Regions from separate parts of the Streptomyces sp. NPDC051664 genome, predicted to be linked through region 1. Evidence: riboswitches for the same ligand, from Rfam matches in the RefSeq annotation. Region 1 holds a riboswitch; each other region holds the start of a gene.
What was found. Region 1 has a riboswitch for cobalamin ahead of ACIA8E_RS12650 (CbtB domain-containing protein). Riboswitches for the same ligand answer to the same signal wherever they lie in the genome.
Positions count from the first base shown of each region.

Region 2: it holds a riboswitch for cobalamin, as region 1 does, so the genes downstream of both, ACIA8E_RS02190 (ribonucleoside-diphosphate reductase subunit alpha) here and ACIA8E_RS12650 (CbtB domain-containing protein) in region 1, are expected to answer to the same signal.
Region 3: it holds a riboswitch for cobalamin, as region 1 does, so the genes downstream of both, ACIA8E_RS08235 (prenyltransferase/squalene oxidase repeat-containing protein) here and ACIA8E_RS12650 (CbtB domain-containing protein) in region 1, are expected to answer to the same signal.

Region 1 is NZ_JBITCU010000005.1:288,333-293,372, forward strand. It holds gene ACIA8E_RS12635 (hypothetical protein) at 7-561, opposite strand; gene ACIA8E_RS12640 (Asp23/Gls24 family envelope stress response protein) at 727-1,230, opposite strand; gene ACIA8E_RS12645 (histidine phosphatase family protein) at 1,478-2,074, opposite strand; adenosylcobalamin (AdoCbl) riboswitch at 2,202-2,350, shown strand; gene ACIA8E_RS12650 (CbtB domain-containing protein) at 2,354-2,572, shown strand; gene ACIA8E_RS12655 (CbtA family protein) at 2,601-3,374, shown strand; gene ACIA8E_RS12660 (GNAT family N-acetyltransferase) at 3,464-4,051, opposite strand; gene ACIA8E_RS12665 (tetratricopeptide repeat protein) at 4,182-4,547, opposite strand; gene ACIA8E_RS12670 (pirin family protein) at 4,716-5,040, shown strand, end outside.
Region 2 is NZ_JBITCU010000001.1:485,536-490,575, forward strand. It holds gene mctP (monocarboxylate uptake permease MctP) at 1-1,081, shown strand, start outside; gene ACIA8E_RS02185 (GNAT family N-acetyltransferase) at 1,322-1,822, shown strand; cobalamin riboswitch at 1,863-2,001, shown strand; gene ACIA8E_RS02190 (ribonucleoside-diphosphate reductase subunit alpha) at 2,145-4,541, shown strand; gene ACIA8E_RS02195 (ribonucleotide-diphosphate reductase subunit beta) at 4,541-5,040, shown strand, end outside.
Region 3 is NZ_JBITCU010000003.1:425,212-430,251, reverse strand. It holds gene ACIA8E_RS08245 (aldehyde dehydrogenase) at 1-891, opposite strand, end outside; gene ACIA8E_RS08240 (MBL fold metallo-hydrolase) at 1,111-2,148, shown strand; cobalamin riboswitch at 2,353-2,487, shown strand; gene ACIA8E_RS08235 (prenyltransferase/squalene oxidase repeat-containing protein) at 2,597-3,862, shown strand; gene ACIA8E_RS08230 (SCO2322 family protein) at 3,859-4,551, shown strand; gene ACIA8E_RS08225 (energy-coupling factor transporter transmembrane component T) at 4,548-5,040, shown strand, end outside.

The DNA.
Region 1 (5,040 bases):
GCCGGGTCAAGTGTGTTGCTGCCCCGGCCTGTCGCCGTTGGTGAGCAGGTCGTCGAAGAGTGCGCGGTAGTGCACCATCGCTCCCCGCAGTTCCTCGGTGGTCGTCTGCTGGCCACCGGCTCGTGCATTGACTTCGTGGGCGGCGCGGTAATGCTCCAGCGTGCGCCCGTGTTCGACCGACAGATCCTTCACCTGCTGCTCATAGCCCTCGGTCGGGTAACCGCGTTCCTTCATGAGCCGGGTCACCAGCTGGTCCGCCTCACCGACCGCCTCTTGCGGACGGTCCACGAAGTGCTCCTGCACGCTGTTCCACTCCTGCGCGTACTGCTGACGAGCGGTCGAGGGCAGCGGCTTGAGATCGAGGTCGTCGTGACGTTGCTCGCGGTCGCGCAGATCACGCTCGGCCGCCGTGCGGCTGTCACCGGCTTCAACAGTGCGCTCGTACTCGGGCCCGAAGCGCTCCCGCAGATGCCGCCGCCGAATGGCGAGCCGGACAATCACCGCGAGGGCGACAAGGACCACCACCACGACGACGATGGCAACAATGATTCCTGTGGACATCTGGTCCTCCGATCGAGGTCAGCCACCCCCGTCATGTGCGGCTGCCTCAGTGGCCCTGTACCAGGCGGATATCCGACGGACCTCGGGAGACAGCCGAGGTTTCAGGCCGACGACACGGCCGATGGTCACCCCCTTCGACCAGGTGCGATCCGGTCCGGCGAACCCCTACACGACTCGCCTCTCCGGCACCTGCTCCTCCTCTTCCTCGTCGGGCAGCTTCACGTCGGTAACCGTGATGTCGACCTCTACGACCTCCAGACCGGTCATCCGCTCGATGGCGGCGATCACCTCGGTCCGGATGTCGCCCGCGAGCTCGACGATCGGGAAGCCGTATTCGACGATGATCGACAGGTCGACCGCGGTCTGGACCTCGCCGACCTCGACCTTGACCCCGCCGGTGACGGACCGACCTCCCGCTCCGGGCACTCGCTCCCGCGCGGTCCCCATACCGCGGATGAAGCCTCCGCCCATGCCCTGGACTCCGGGCACGCTCCGGGCCGCCAGCCCGGCGATCTTCGCCACCACGCCGTCGGCGATCGTGGTACGCCCTCGTGCCCCGGGTTCCGTCCGGCGGTTTTCTCGGCGGTTTTCGCTCTGCGGTCCTGCTCCGTGCGTGGACTCGGATGGGCGGGTGGTCTCGGGCCGGCTCAGCTGCGTCTGATCGGTCATGGTCGGTCGCCCTTCCGAAGAGGAGGTGGGCTCGATCGCCTTGGCCATTTTACGTACGATTTGTCAGCATTGCTTGGGCGGAAGGGTTCGCGGCCGGGTCCGCCGCGGAGGGGAGCAGTTCGGTGTGGGGGAGTCGGGTCCCGGGTGCCCGCCCTTCATCCGGGACAGGGGAGGCGCAGTCCGTCGTGACGCATGGTGGAGGGGGCGTACGTGATACCGCGGTCCGTCACGGAGACGGCTCACCCGGCTACCTTCCGTGCGCTGGGGTGTTCTGGTCCGTTCCGGTGCTCAGGGGCCGCCCGCAACGCAGGTTCCAACGCCCGGACCGGCCGCTGAGCTCGGTCAGTGTCAGCGGAGCGACGTCCAGCCGCCAGAACGCCTGCGGCGGAAGGCCCAGCGCATGCACGATCGCGGCCCGCACCGCAGCGGGTTCGACCACGGCGAGCACGCTGCCGTCATCGGCGCCCTCCCCATGCAGCGAATCCAGCCAGCCGCCCACCCGCGCATGCAGATCCAGCAGCGACTCACCGTCGTGCGGGGCGGCCGAGGGGTCGGACAGCCAGGTCGACACCGCCTCCGGCTCGTCCCGGCTCACCTCCGCCAGCCGTTGTCCGCGCCAGCGACCCAAGTCCCAGCCGCGAAGGGCAGGTTCGGGCTCGGACCGCAGCCCCAACGCCTCGGCGGTCCCGGCGCACCGCGCGTCCGAGCCGTGCACCCGGCGGTCGGCAGCCGGCACCTCGGCCGCGGCCGCACGCGCCCGCCGGACGCCGGACGCGTCGAGCGGGGTGTCGCCGTCGAAGCGGGCCTCGCGCAGCGCCGCGTTGAGCGCCGGTGAGATCAACATCACCCGTACCGTGAACACCCGCGTCAACTCCCTGAACTGTGGCCTCTTCAGTAAGCACACCATGGCATCCGGGGCTGTGGGGTGGGCAGATGGTGCCATGGCGGCGGGGTGCTCCCAGACGGTATGGTCGCGACGAACATGACGACGGTGTGATGGAAGTCCGGTGAGAATCCGGCACGGTCGCGCCACTGTGAACCCGTATCCGTACGGGAAGTCAGACCCAGCACTGTCGTCTCAGGCACCACGATCGGGACGCGTGTTCCCCCAGGAGGTTCTGCCATGGCACAGACTGCTGCCCCCGCCGCCGTCGCATCACCCGCCATCACTCCCATCTCGCTGAAGGCCATCGCCCCATGGGCGGTCTTCTTCGGCATTCTCATGCTCGTTCTGCTGTACTTCGTCGGCGCCGAGCAGGGCGCCACTGCGGTCATCTCCGGCGAGGGTGTCCACGAGTGGGTCCACGACGGTCGCCACCTGCTCGGTTTCCCCTGCCACTGACATACCGAGCAAGCCAGGGGAACCCCTCATGAACTCCATATCTGTCAGAGCCCTGCTGGTCCGCGGAATGCTGGCCGGCCTGGTCGCGGGCGCGCTCGCACTTGCCGTCGCCTACTTCCTCGGAGAGTCGCGGGTCGACGCGGCGATCGCCCTCGAAGAGGCGCACAGCCACGACCACGGCGGCGGCGAGGAACTCGTCAGCCGCGCCATGCAGTCCACGGCCGGCCTCGCCACCGGTGTCCTCGTCTTCGGCGTGGCCGTCGGCGGCATCGCCGCGCTCGTCTTCTGCTACGCCCTCGGCCGCATCGGCAGGTTCGGCCCCCGGGCCACGGCCGCACTGATCGCGTTCGGCGCCCTGCTGACCGTGTACGTCGTGCCGTTCCTCAAATACCCGGCCAACCCGCCGGCCGTCGGCAACCCCGACACGATCGGCCAACGCACCGCCATGTTCTTCCTCATGGTCGCTCTCAGTGTGCTGCTCGCCATTGCGGCCGTCATCCTCGGCAAGCGGCTGGCTCCTCGCCTGGGCAACTGGAACGCGACGATCGTCGCATCCGCCGCCTACGTCCTCGTCATCGGGCTCGCCTACGCCTTCCTGCCCTCGTTCAACGAGGTCGGCAAGGACTTCCCGGCCGGCCTGTTGTGGGAGTTCCGCCTCGCCACCCTCGCCGTTCAGGCCACGCTCTGGACCACTTTCGGTCTGTTCTTCGGCTACCTGACCGAACGGCTGCTGGTGCCGGGACCGGACCCGGTCCCGGCGGAGGGTGGCACGGTATCCCGCACGGCCACCGCTGCCGGCTGACCGGCCGAAACACCACTACGACCGAACCCGCCAGGAGCTGCCTGGCGGGTTCGGTCGTGGTAGGGGTCCAGCCGCCCGGGTGTCCGGCGTCATGACGGACGTCGAGCCGAGACCTGGGGAGAAGGTGCGGACCCGGCGGCTCCGTCCGTCGCAGCCGCTCCGTCCCCGCGTTCGGCCGCCGATCCGGCCGTCCAGTCGATCCGGTAGTGCCTCAGCAGGTCGTCCTCCCCGACGAAGCGCATCCCGGCCGCTGCCATGACGTGCTGGGACGCGGCGTTGTCGAGGTCGGCGTCGCCCTTGACCGACGCGACACCCTCGGCACGGGCGAACTCCAGCAGCGCGCGCAGAGCCTCGGAGGCGTACCCCTTGCCGCGCATCGCCGGTATCAGGCCGTAGCCGATCGTGACCTGCCCCTGGTCGTCCGGGACGCCATGGAAGCCGACTCCGCCGATGGCGTGCCCGTCCTCGCGGAGGCGGATCTCGTACGCGCCGAACGGCTCGGGATTGCCGGTGTCCGCGCAGTGCTCCAGGAAGTGCCGCGCGCCCGCCCGGTCGCCGTCGTTGGGATAGTCAGGTGCCCAGAGGGCGTCCGGCCCGGGACGGCCTTCCACTACGTACTCCGCCTCTGCGGGGGTCAGAGGGTGGAGCACGAGCCGCGTTGTCACAAGAGCTTCCATGACTCGTCGGACTATCACGGCGGCAAGCCTCGACGCATCGGAATTTTGGCCGACCGAAGAGGGGGTAGCGACGTGCGTAAGGGCCGACTCCCCCCGAACACGCCCGCAGCCCTACCGAAGGCGCTCCGCCTCAGACGTCCGAGTCGCCCTCGTCGTCCCAGAAGTCCCCGGACATCGCCGCAGCCATGCGCAGATGCGGTGTCGCCTCGGCCTGCCGTCCCTGCCGCTCCAACGTGCGACCGAGCATGAGCCGTGCGTAGTGCTCCACAGGGTCGCGCTCCAGCACGGCCCGCAGCTCCGTCTCGGCCTTGCCGAGCCGGGCCGAGTGGTAGTAGGCGCGGGCCAGCAGCAGCCGCGGGGCGACCTGCTCCGGCGCTTCCTCGACCAGCCCACCCAGGATCCGGGCCGCGGTGAGATACTCCTTCGCCTCGAAGAACATCCGGGCGCGATCCCAGCGGTCGGCTGCTGTGCCGAACTCGAAGTAGCTGTCGTTCACTTGTCCTCCTCGGTCGCGGCTTTCCCGGAACCTGCCGGTCGGGCGTCCGGTCGCATCCGCCCAGCCCTTCGTTCACCGTTGACAACACAGCATAATGGTTGAACATTCCACTAAAATCTCGGCGTGGGTATCGACCACCCACGCCCGCACGGGAATAGGTTGAGCGCCATGAGCAATCTCGATCGCCAGGCCGCACTCTCCGTCTGCGGAGGGCGGGGTTTCGTCGTCGCCGAGCCGGTGCGTGAACTTCTCGCTCCGCGCCACGTCCAGCTCGGCGAGTCCACCGAGGTCCGCCGGCTGCTGCCCAATCTCGGTCGGCGCATGGTCGGCGCCTGGGCCTTCGTGGATCATTACGGCCCCGACGACATCGCCGACGAGGCGGGGATGCAGGTCCCGCCGCACCCCCACATGGGTCTGCAGACGGTCAGCTGGCTCCATGAGGGCGAAGTGCTGCACCGAGACAGCCTGGGCAGTCTGCAGACGGTCCGCCCGC
Region 2 (5,040 bases), on a different contig from region 1:
GGCCCCCGCGCTGATCGCGTTCGTCAAGGACGGCCTGATCTACCTGGTCATCGCGGTGGCGATCATCTACATCCCGATCAAGCTGGGCGGTTTCGACGACATCTTCGCCAAGGCCGGCGAGGCGTTCTCGCAGAAGAACCCGGCAACCGGCGCCCCGCGCGGAGCGCTCGCACCGGGCGAGACGGGCCAATGGGGCTACGCCACTCTGGCCCTGGGTTCGGCGCTCGCGCTCTTCATGTACCCGCACTCGATCACGGCGACGCTCTCCAGCCGCAGCCGTGACGTGATCCGGCGCAACACCACCATCCTGCCGCTGTACTCGCTGATGCTGGGCCTGCTGGCGCTGCTCGGCTTCATGGCGATCGCCGCCGGGGTCAAGGTGCAGAACGGGCAGCTGGCGATCCCGCAGCTGTTCGAGAACATGTTCCCCGACTGGTTCGCCGGGGTTGCGTTCGCCGCGATCGGTATCGGCGCGCTGGTGCCCGCCGCAATCATGTCGATCGCCGCAGCCAACCTCTTCACCCGGAACATCTACAAGGACTTCCTGAAGCCCGACGCGACCCCGGCCCAGGAGACGAAGGTCTCCAAGCTGGTGTCGCTGCTGGTGAAGGTCGGTGCGCTCGTCTTCGTCCTCACGATGGACAAGACGGTCGCGATCAACTTCCAGCTGCTGGGCGGGATCTGGATCCTGCAGACGTTCCCGGCGCTGGTCGGCGGCCTGTTCACCCGGTGGTTCCACCGCTGGGCGCTGCTCGCCGGCTGGGCGGTCGGCATGGTCTACGGCACGCTCGCCGCGTACGGGGTGGCGAGCCCGACCCAGGCGCACTTCGGCGGCTCCTCGAAGGAGATCCCGGGGATCGGCGAGATCGGCTACATCGGCCTCACTGCGTTCGTGCTGAACGTGGTGGTGACGGTGGTGCTGACGTTCGTCCTGAACGCGGTGAAGGCCCCGGCCGGGATCGACGAGACGTCACCGGCCGACTACACGGCGGACGCGGGCGACCCGGGCGTGAAGGTCGAACTCCCGTTGGCCAGGCCTGAGCCGGCCGCCTCCCCCGACACGAGCCCGTCGACCAACTAGGGTCTTTCGTTCGGATCAGGCCGGATGAGGGAGCGGCTGATGTGCGTGCCGGGCCCTGCTAGCCCGGCATGATCCGAACAAGAGACCCTAGGCCTGCACGCCAGTCAAAAATGTGGCCCGGCCGACGACGGAGGAAGGATCCGTCGCCGGCCGGGCCACACAGGTTTCGGACAGGAGCGGCACCCCTGGCGCACCCGGGCAGCTGCCCCGGGCCCCACCCCCGTACGGCACACTTCCGCCATGGACATATCGATCAGGCCCGTCGACCCCACCGAACTCCCCCTCCTCGGCGAGATCACCGCATACGCGTACCTCGACGACGGCCTGCTCGACCTCGGTGCCGACGACCCGTATCTCGAACAACTCCGCGACGTGCCTCGCCGCGCCGCCGAGGCCGACGTGCTCGTCGCGGTCGGTGCCGACGGCCGGGTACTGGGCGGCGTGACATACGCACCGCCCGGCAACCCGTGGGCCGACATCGCCGGCCCCGACGAGGCCGAATTCCGGATGCTCGCCGTCGCCCGGGAGGCGCGTGGCCTCGGGGCGGGCGAGGCGCTCGTACGGGCCTGTATCGACCGCGCACGGGGTACTGACGGCGTCGCGCGGCTCGTCCTGTCGACGCAGTCGACCATGCTCGCCGCCCACCGGATCTACCGCCGCCTGGGCTTCGTACGGACTCCGGAGCGCGACTGGTACCCCATTCCAGGCCTCCAACTGCTTACCTACAGCCTCACCCTGTGAAACCCGAGCGACACAACATGTGGGGGCTGCCTCAACGGGCGGCCCCCACATGTATGCTCGTGCTCGCTGTCGCCGCAGGGAAATCCGGTGTGAATCCGGAACTGTCCCGCAACGGTGTGATCGGTGTACTTTTGCGCACCCTGTAAGTCCGAGGACCTGCCGACAGCGCGTCCGGCTCGACCGATCCGGACGCCCAGACGTCCGGGCCTCGCGGATGGGCCGGTGGACGCCGCACGGAGTGCTGCCCCCTTTCCTGGGCACGCCTCTGCCCGGCTGCCCCCGCTCCCCGCCCGGCCCCGAGCCGAGCGAGGGAGAGCACCACATGACCATCGCGCCAGCCGATCCGGCTTCAGTCGCCGAGTCCACGGGAACCACGAACGACGGACCCGGGACCGCACTGCTGCGGACCCTGACCGACCTCACCGTCGATCTGCCCGACACCGACCCCGGTCGCGTCGCCGCCGCCGCGCTGCGCGGCCGCAACGCCCGGTCGGACGAGGCAGAGCTGCGTTCGCTGGCCACCGAGGCCGCCGCGGGTCTGATCTCCGAGGACCCCGCGTACTCCCGGCTCGCCGCCCGCCTCCTCACCCGCAACATCGCGGACGAGGCGGCCGGTCAGGGCGCGGTGTCCTTCTCCGCCTCGGTCGCCGTCGGCCACCGCGAGGGTCTGATCGCGGACCGCACGGCCGCGTTCGTGGCGCTCCACGCGGCCCGGCTCGACGCGCTGGTCGAGCAGTCGCTCGCCGACGGCGCCGACGACCGGTTCGGCTACTTCGGACTGCGGACGCTGCACAGCCGCTATCTGCTGCGCCACCCGCACACCCGTCAGGTCGTCGAGACGCCGCAGCACTTCATGCTGCGGGTCGCGGCCGGTCTCGCCGAGGACGACTCGGCGCACGCACTGGACGAGGTCGCCTCGCTGTACGGCCTGATGAGCCGCCTCGACTACCTCCCTTCCTCCCCCACACTCTTCAACTCCGGCACCCGGCACCCGCAGATGTCCTCCTGCTATCTGCTGGACTCGCCGCTGGACGAGCTCGACTCGATCTACGACCGCTACCACCAGGTGGCACGGCTCTCCAAGCACGCGGGCGGCATCGGCCTCTCCTACTCCCGGATCCGCGCCCGCGGTTCACTGATCCGCGGCACCAACGGGCACTCCAACGGCATCGTGCCGTTCCTGAAGACACTCGACGCCTCGGTCGCCGCGGTGAACCAGGGCGGCCGCCGCAAGGGCGCCGCCGCCGTCTACCTGGAGACGTGGCACGCGGACATCGAGGAGTTCCTGGAGCTGCGCGACAACACCGGTGAGGACCAGCGGCGTACGCACAACCTCAACCTGGCGCACTGGATCCCGGACGAGTTCATGCGCCGGGTCGACACGGACGGCGACTGGTCGCTGTTCTCGCCCGCCGACGTGCCCGAGCTGGTCGACCTGTGGGGCGACGAGTTCGACACCGCGTACCGGGCTGCCGAGGCCAAGGGCCTGGCCCGCAAGTCGATGCCGGCGCGTGAGCTGTACGGCCGGATGATGCGGACCCTCGCGCAGACCGGCCAGGGCTGGATGACCTTCAAGGACGCCTCCAACCGGACCGCGAACCAGACCGCCGAGCCGGGCCGCGTCGTCCACTCGTCGAACCTGTGCACCGAGATCCTCGAAGTCACCGACGACGGCGAGACGGCCGTCTGCAACCTCGGTTCGGTCAATCTCGGGGCGTTCGTGGCCGACGGTGAGATCGACTGGGAGCGGCTGGACTCCACCGTCCGTACCGCCGTGACGTTCCTCGACCGGGTCGTCGACATCAACTTCTACCCGACCGAGCAGGCCGGCCGGTCCAACGCCCGCTGGCGCCCGGTGGGCCTGGGCGCGATGGGGCTCCAGGACGTCTTCTTCCAGCTGCGGCTGCCGTTCGACTCCCCCGAGGCCCGCGCACTCTCCACGAAGATCTCCGAGCGGATCATGCTCGCCGCGTACGAGGCGTCCTGCGACCTCGCCGAGCGGTCCGGTCCGCTGCCCGCCTGGTCCGAGACGCGCGCCGCCCGCGGTGTGCTGCACCCCGACCACTACGCCACCGAGCTGACCTGGCCGGAGCGCTGGGACACGCTGCGCGCCCGGATCGCGAAGACCGGTATGCGCAACTCGCTGCTGCTGGCCATCGCACCGACCGCCACGATCGCCTCGATCGCCGGGGTGTATGAGTGCATCGAGCCGCAGGTCTCCAACCTCTTCAAGCGCGAGACGCTCAGCGGCGAGTTCCTCCAGGTCAACGCCTATCTGGTGGATGAGCTGAAGAAGCTCGGCGTGTGGGACGCACGGACCCGTGAGGCGCTGCGCGAGGCGAGCGGCTCGGTGCAGGGGTTCGCCTGGATCCCGGAGGACGTGCGGGCGTTGTACCGCACGGCGTGGGAGATCCCGCAGCGCGGACTGATCGACATGGCGGCGGCGCGTACGCCGTTCCTCGACCAGAGCCAGTCGCTGAACCTGTTCCTGGAGACGCCGACGATCGGCAAGCTCTCCTCGATGTACGCGTACGCCTGGAAGCAGGGGCTGAAGACGACGTACTACCTGCGCTCGCGCCCGGCGACCCGGATCGCGCGCGCGGCATCGGGCCAGGCCGCGGCCGCCGTCCCCATTCCCGTGCAGCAGGCGGCGGCTCCCGACGCGGACGCGATCGCCTGCTCCCTCGAAAACCCCGAGTCCTGCGAGGCCTGCCAGTAATGAGCACCACCGAGAAGAATCTGCTCGACCCGGGCTTCGAACTGACCCTGCGGCCCATGCGCTACCCCGACTTCTACGAGCGCTACCGTGATGCGATCAAGAACACCTGGACGGTCGAGGAGGTCGACCTCCACTCCGACGTGGCCGACCTCGCCAAGCTGTCACCCGGCGAGCAGCACATGATCGGCCGGCTCGTCGCGTTCTTCGCGACCGGCGACTCGATCGTGTCGAACAACCTCGTGCTGACGCTGTACAAGCACATCAACTCCCCCGAGGCGCGGCTGTATCTGTCGCGGCAGCTCTTCGAGGAGGCCGTGCACGTCCAGTTCTATCTGACGCTGCTCGACACGTATCTGCCCGACCCGGACGACCGCGCGGCAGCGTTCGACGCGGTCGAGGAGATCCCGTCCATCCGCGAGAAGGCGCAGTTCTGCTTCAAGTGGATGGCCGCCCTGGATGGGCAAGGGGGGGTCGAGAAGATCGATCGGCTGGAGACGAA
Region 3 (5,040 bases), on a different contig from region 1:
GTGCGGGACGAGAATGCGGGTCTGGGCGACACAGGCCTGGCCGTTGATCATCCAGGCGAACGGGACGATGCCCGCGACGGCCGCGTCGAGATCGGCGTCCGGGAGGATGACGGCGGCGGACTTGCCGCCCAGCTCCAGGGTGACCCGGGTGAGGTTGCGCGAAGCGACCTCCATGACCCGGCGGCCGGCCGCGACGGAGCCGGTGAACGACACCTTGTCGACGCCCGGATGCCCGACGAGGTACTCACTGACCTCACGGTCCGCCGGGAGGATCGACAGCACGCCCTCGGGAAGCCCGGCCTCGGCGGCGATCTCGGCCAGGATGTAGGCGTCCAGGGGCGATTCGGGCGAGACCTTGAGGACGGCCGTGCAGCCGGCCAGCAGCGCGGGCGCGAGTTTGGCGGCGGCGGTGAACTGCGGGACGTTCCACGGCACGACGGCCGCGACGACGCCGACCGGCTCCCGGCGCACCAGCAGCGGCCCGAGGACGCCGTCGCGCCGTTCCTCGTACGGGAAGGTACGGGCGACGGTGATCGCCGCGTCCCACACCATCATCGCGGCGAGCGCCTGCACCATCACACTGGAGCTGTACGGGGTTCCGTTCTCGGAGCTGATGACGCGGGCGATCTCCTCGTACCGCACGGCGAACGCGTCCTTGATCCGCGTGATCACCTCGATCCGCTCGTCGAGGGACGCCCGCGGCCAGGGCCCTTCGTCGAAGGCCCGGCGGGCGGCGTCGACAGCCCGGTCCACGTCCGCCTCACAGGCGTGCGGAACCCGGCCGATGACCTGCTCGGTGTGGGGCGATATCACCTCGATGACATCCTGGCCGAGCGGATCGACCAACTCCCCGCCGATGAACAGTTTTCCGTGTTCGACAAGCTCGGTCATGGCTGCTGCCTCCCGCGACCCGGCACGTACCGACTCCGCACCTGACTCCATACCTGACTCCGTGTCAGAACTGATACCAGTTCCAGTTCCAGGAGTCCACGGATCCGACGGCGATCGACCTCGGAGGAATAGTCGACCAGGGCTACTACTGGAACGAGTTCTCGTTACAGTGGATGCGGCGCAGCACGGCCGCATGACGGGACGAGAGATGGGGACCACATGACACAGGTGACCGAGCACGGTGGCGGCGTGTGGTCCATCAAGGTCCCCATCCCGGACAACCCGCTCGGCCACACCCTGGTACACGTCCTGGACACCGGCCGCGGCCCGGTCCTGATCGACACCGGCTGGGACGACCCGGAGGCCTGGGACACCCTGGTCGCGGGCCTCACCGCCATCGGAGTCGGCATCACCGACATCCATGGCGTGGTCATCACCCACCACCACCCCGACCACCACGGCCTCTCCGGCCAGGTCCGCGAATCATCCGGGGCCTGGATCGCGATGCACGCCGCGGACACCGCGATCGTGCGCCGCACCCGCGAGTCCGAACCGGGCACCTGGCTGACCTACCTGGCGGTGAAACTCACCGCGGTCGGCGCCCCCGAGGACCACCTCGCCCCCCTGCGCGCCGCCCGCGCCGCCGGCCGGATGCGCACCCTGCCCGGCCTGCGCGCCGCCCTCCCGGACCGCGAGATCGTCCCCGGCGAGCTGCTCGACCTGGCGGGCCGCCGGCTCCGGGCGGTCTGGACGCCGGGCCACACCCCCGGCCATGTCTGCCTGCATCTGGAGGAGGACCACCCGGCGAACCTGCCCGGCCGCGGCCGGCTCTTCTCCGGCGACCATCTGCTGCCCGGGATCAGCCCGCACATCGGGCTGTACGAGGACCCGGACGACGCGACGGTCACCGACCCACTGGGCGACTACCTCGACTCGCTGGAGCGCATCGGCCGGCTGGGGGTCGCCGAGGTGCTGCCCGCCCACCAGCACGCGTTCCCGGACGCGGCCCGGCGCGTACAGGAACTCCTCGACCACCACGAGGAGCGGCTGACCGGCCTGCTCGCACTGCTGGCCACCCCGTTGACGCCGTGGCAGCTGGCCGAGCGGATGGAGTGGAACCGGCCGTGGGAACAGATCCCGCACGGCTCACGGAACATCGCGGTCTCGGAGGCCGAGGCCCACGTCCGCCGACTGGTGAAGCTGGGGCGCGCGGAGGCGATGACAGGGAGCGATCCGATGACGTACATCGCGGTGTGAGGGGGTTCGCCGACGGCCTTCCGACACCGAGCCGCTCCTCCACCTGAACGCGACGAGGCCACACCATGGCCACGGTTCGCGATGAGGCACTGGTCGTCATCAGGGACCGACCTCCTCTCCCACCGCTCCGCTCCGTCCCGACCCGGCCCCACGGGTGACGTACGTCGCCGTCCCGGGCGCCCCTCCGCCCGAAGGGGCGGGCTACGCCCCGGTAGAGTGTGGGCGTCGTCATCATGCCCGTTCAGGGGGAAGCCGGTGCGAATCCGGCACTGACCACGCAACCGTGAGCCGCTGACACAGCGGTGAGTCGGAATGCCCTGTCCGCGGTCGTGACCGGCTCGCGTCACCGGAACCCCGGTGACCGGCACCGTCGAGGCATACGGGGCCGGAGCCTGGTGCCTGAGTGTGCCTGTGCCCGGTTCCCACCGCAGGAGAGGCCCAGCCCACCATGACCGTTCGCCGCACCGCAGCAACGCTCGCCGCCACCGCCACCGTGCTCTGTGCGGCCGCTGCCCCGGCCGCGGTGGCGGCGCCGTCTCCGTCGCCCACCCCGTCCGTCGCGCTGCCGTCCGGGCTGTACGGCACCAAGGACCCGACGTACGACGGGGTCTGGAGGCAGTCGCTGGCCTTCATCGCCCAGCGGCTCGAAGGGGTCACCCCCGCGGCCGCGGCCGTCGACTGGCTGGTCGCCCAGCAGTGTGACAGCGGCGCCTACGCCTCGTACCGCGCGGATGTCAGCAAGCCGTGCGACGCGAAGACCATGACGGACACCAACGCCACCGCCGCCGCGGTCCAGGCGCTCGCCGAGGTCGGCGGGCACGGCGATGCCGTCGACAACGGGGTCGCCTGGCTGAAGTCCGTTCAGAACGAGGACGGCGGCTGGGGTTACAACCCGGGCTCGCCCAGCGACGCCAACTCCACCTCGATCGTGATCGGCGCCCTGGCCAAGCGGGGCCAGCGGCTCGGCGATGTGACGACCGAGGGCGGCAAAACGCCGTACGACGCGCTGCTCGAGCTGGCGATCCCGTGCGGCGGCAAGGACGGCGGGGCGTTCGCGTACCAGCCCGACAAGGCCGGCAAGCTCGCCGCCAACGCGGACGCCACCGCTGCCGGTGTGCTCGGTTCCATGGGCAAGGGGCTGGCCGCCTGGAACAATTCCGCGTCCGAGGACAAGGCGCCCACCTGCCACAAGGGCGCCGTCGTCAAGCCCGAGCAGGCCGCCCAGAACGGCGCGCACTATCTCGCGGGTGCCCTCGCGAAGACCGGCCACCTCAACCAGCCGCCGATGCCGGGCGCCACCGACACCACCGAGCAGCCCGACTTCGGCAACACCGCGGACGCGGTCGTCGCCCTGGCCGCCGCGGGCCACCAGGACAAAGCGGCCGACGCGCTCGGCTGGCTGAAGAAGCACGCCGCGCCCTGGGCGGCCCAGAACGGCCCCGCCGCCTACGCCCAGTTGGTCGTGGCCGCGCACACGTCCGGCGCCGATGCCCGCGACTTCGGCGGTGTCGACCTGGTCGAGCGGCTGAACGCGACCGGACCGAAGCCGGCCGCCGTCCACACACCCTCGCCGGCCACCAGCGACTACGCGGCGCAGGACGGCACCAGCGACGACGCCGGTCTCGGCGTGTGGTGGCTCGTCGGTATCGGTCTCGCCGCCGGTGCCGGTGTCGGCTTCCTCATCAGCAGCCGCCGGAAGAGCCCGCAGCTGTGAACCGGGCGGGGAATCGATCCGGGTGGCCGGCGGCGGGCGCCCTGCTGCTCGTTCTCGGCGCCGTCCTGACCCTGTTCGGCGCGGGCACCGCCCACGCGGCCGGCTACCGCTATTGGTCGTTCTGGGAGGGCAAGGGGACGGGCTGGACGTATGCCACCCAGGGCCCGTCGCTGGTCCGGCCCGACGACGGTGCGGTGCAGGGCTTCCGGTTCTCGGTGAGCGAGGACTCCCAGGACTCGGCGAAGCCGCGCCGCGCCCCCGACTTCGCGGCGATCTGTGCGGACACCCCCGCCAAGGACGGCACCAAGCGGGTCGCGCTCGTCATCGACCCCGGCACGGCGGCGGACGCCCCTGACGGGGAGACGCCGCCCGCGCCGCGTACCGCGTGCGCGCAGGTCGCCGAGGACGCGAGCGCCGCGGAGGCCCTCGCCTCCGTGGCCAAGCCGCTGCGCTACAGCAGTGAGGCACTGCTCTGCGCGATCTCCGGCTATCCGGCCTCGGGCTGCGGTGAGCAGGTCTCCGGCACCGGGCACGCCGACACTACGTCGCAGGCGCCCGCGAGCCCGTCCGCCTCCGCCCACCCGGGGAGTGGCCGCGGCGGTCCGTCCGCCGGGATGCTCGCCGGTGTCGCCGCCGTCCTTCTGCTCGGCGTCGCCGCGGTCGTGCAGGCCCGCCGCCGCCGCGGATGACCGTCTCCGCCGGCACGGCCCGGCAGGTCCCTGCCCTGCGTGCCCTCGAGGCGACCCGCAGCAACGCCCTGCCCGCCGGGGCCTGGTGGCTGTGGGCGCTCGGGCTGGCCACCGCCGCCTCCCGGACCAGCAATCCACTGCTGCTCGGGCTGCTGGTGGGGGTGGCCGGTTACGTCGTGGCGGCGCGCCGGACGGATGCGCCGTGGGCCCGTTCGTACGGGGCGTTCATCAGGATCGGGCTGTTCGTCGTAGGCGTGCGGCTGCTGTTCTCCGTCTTTCTCGGCTCGCCGATCCCCGGTACGCACCCGGTGTTCACCCTGCCCGAAGTGCCGCTGCCCGACTGGGCGCAGGGCGTCAGGATCGGCGGCCGGGTCACCGCCGAACAGCTGCTCTTCGCGCTGTACGACGGGGCGAAGCTGGCCACCCTGCTGATCTGCATCGGCGCGGCGAACTCGCTCGCCAACCCGGCCCGGCTGCTGAAGTCGCTGC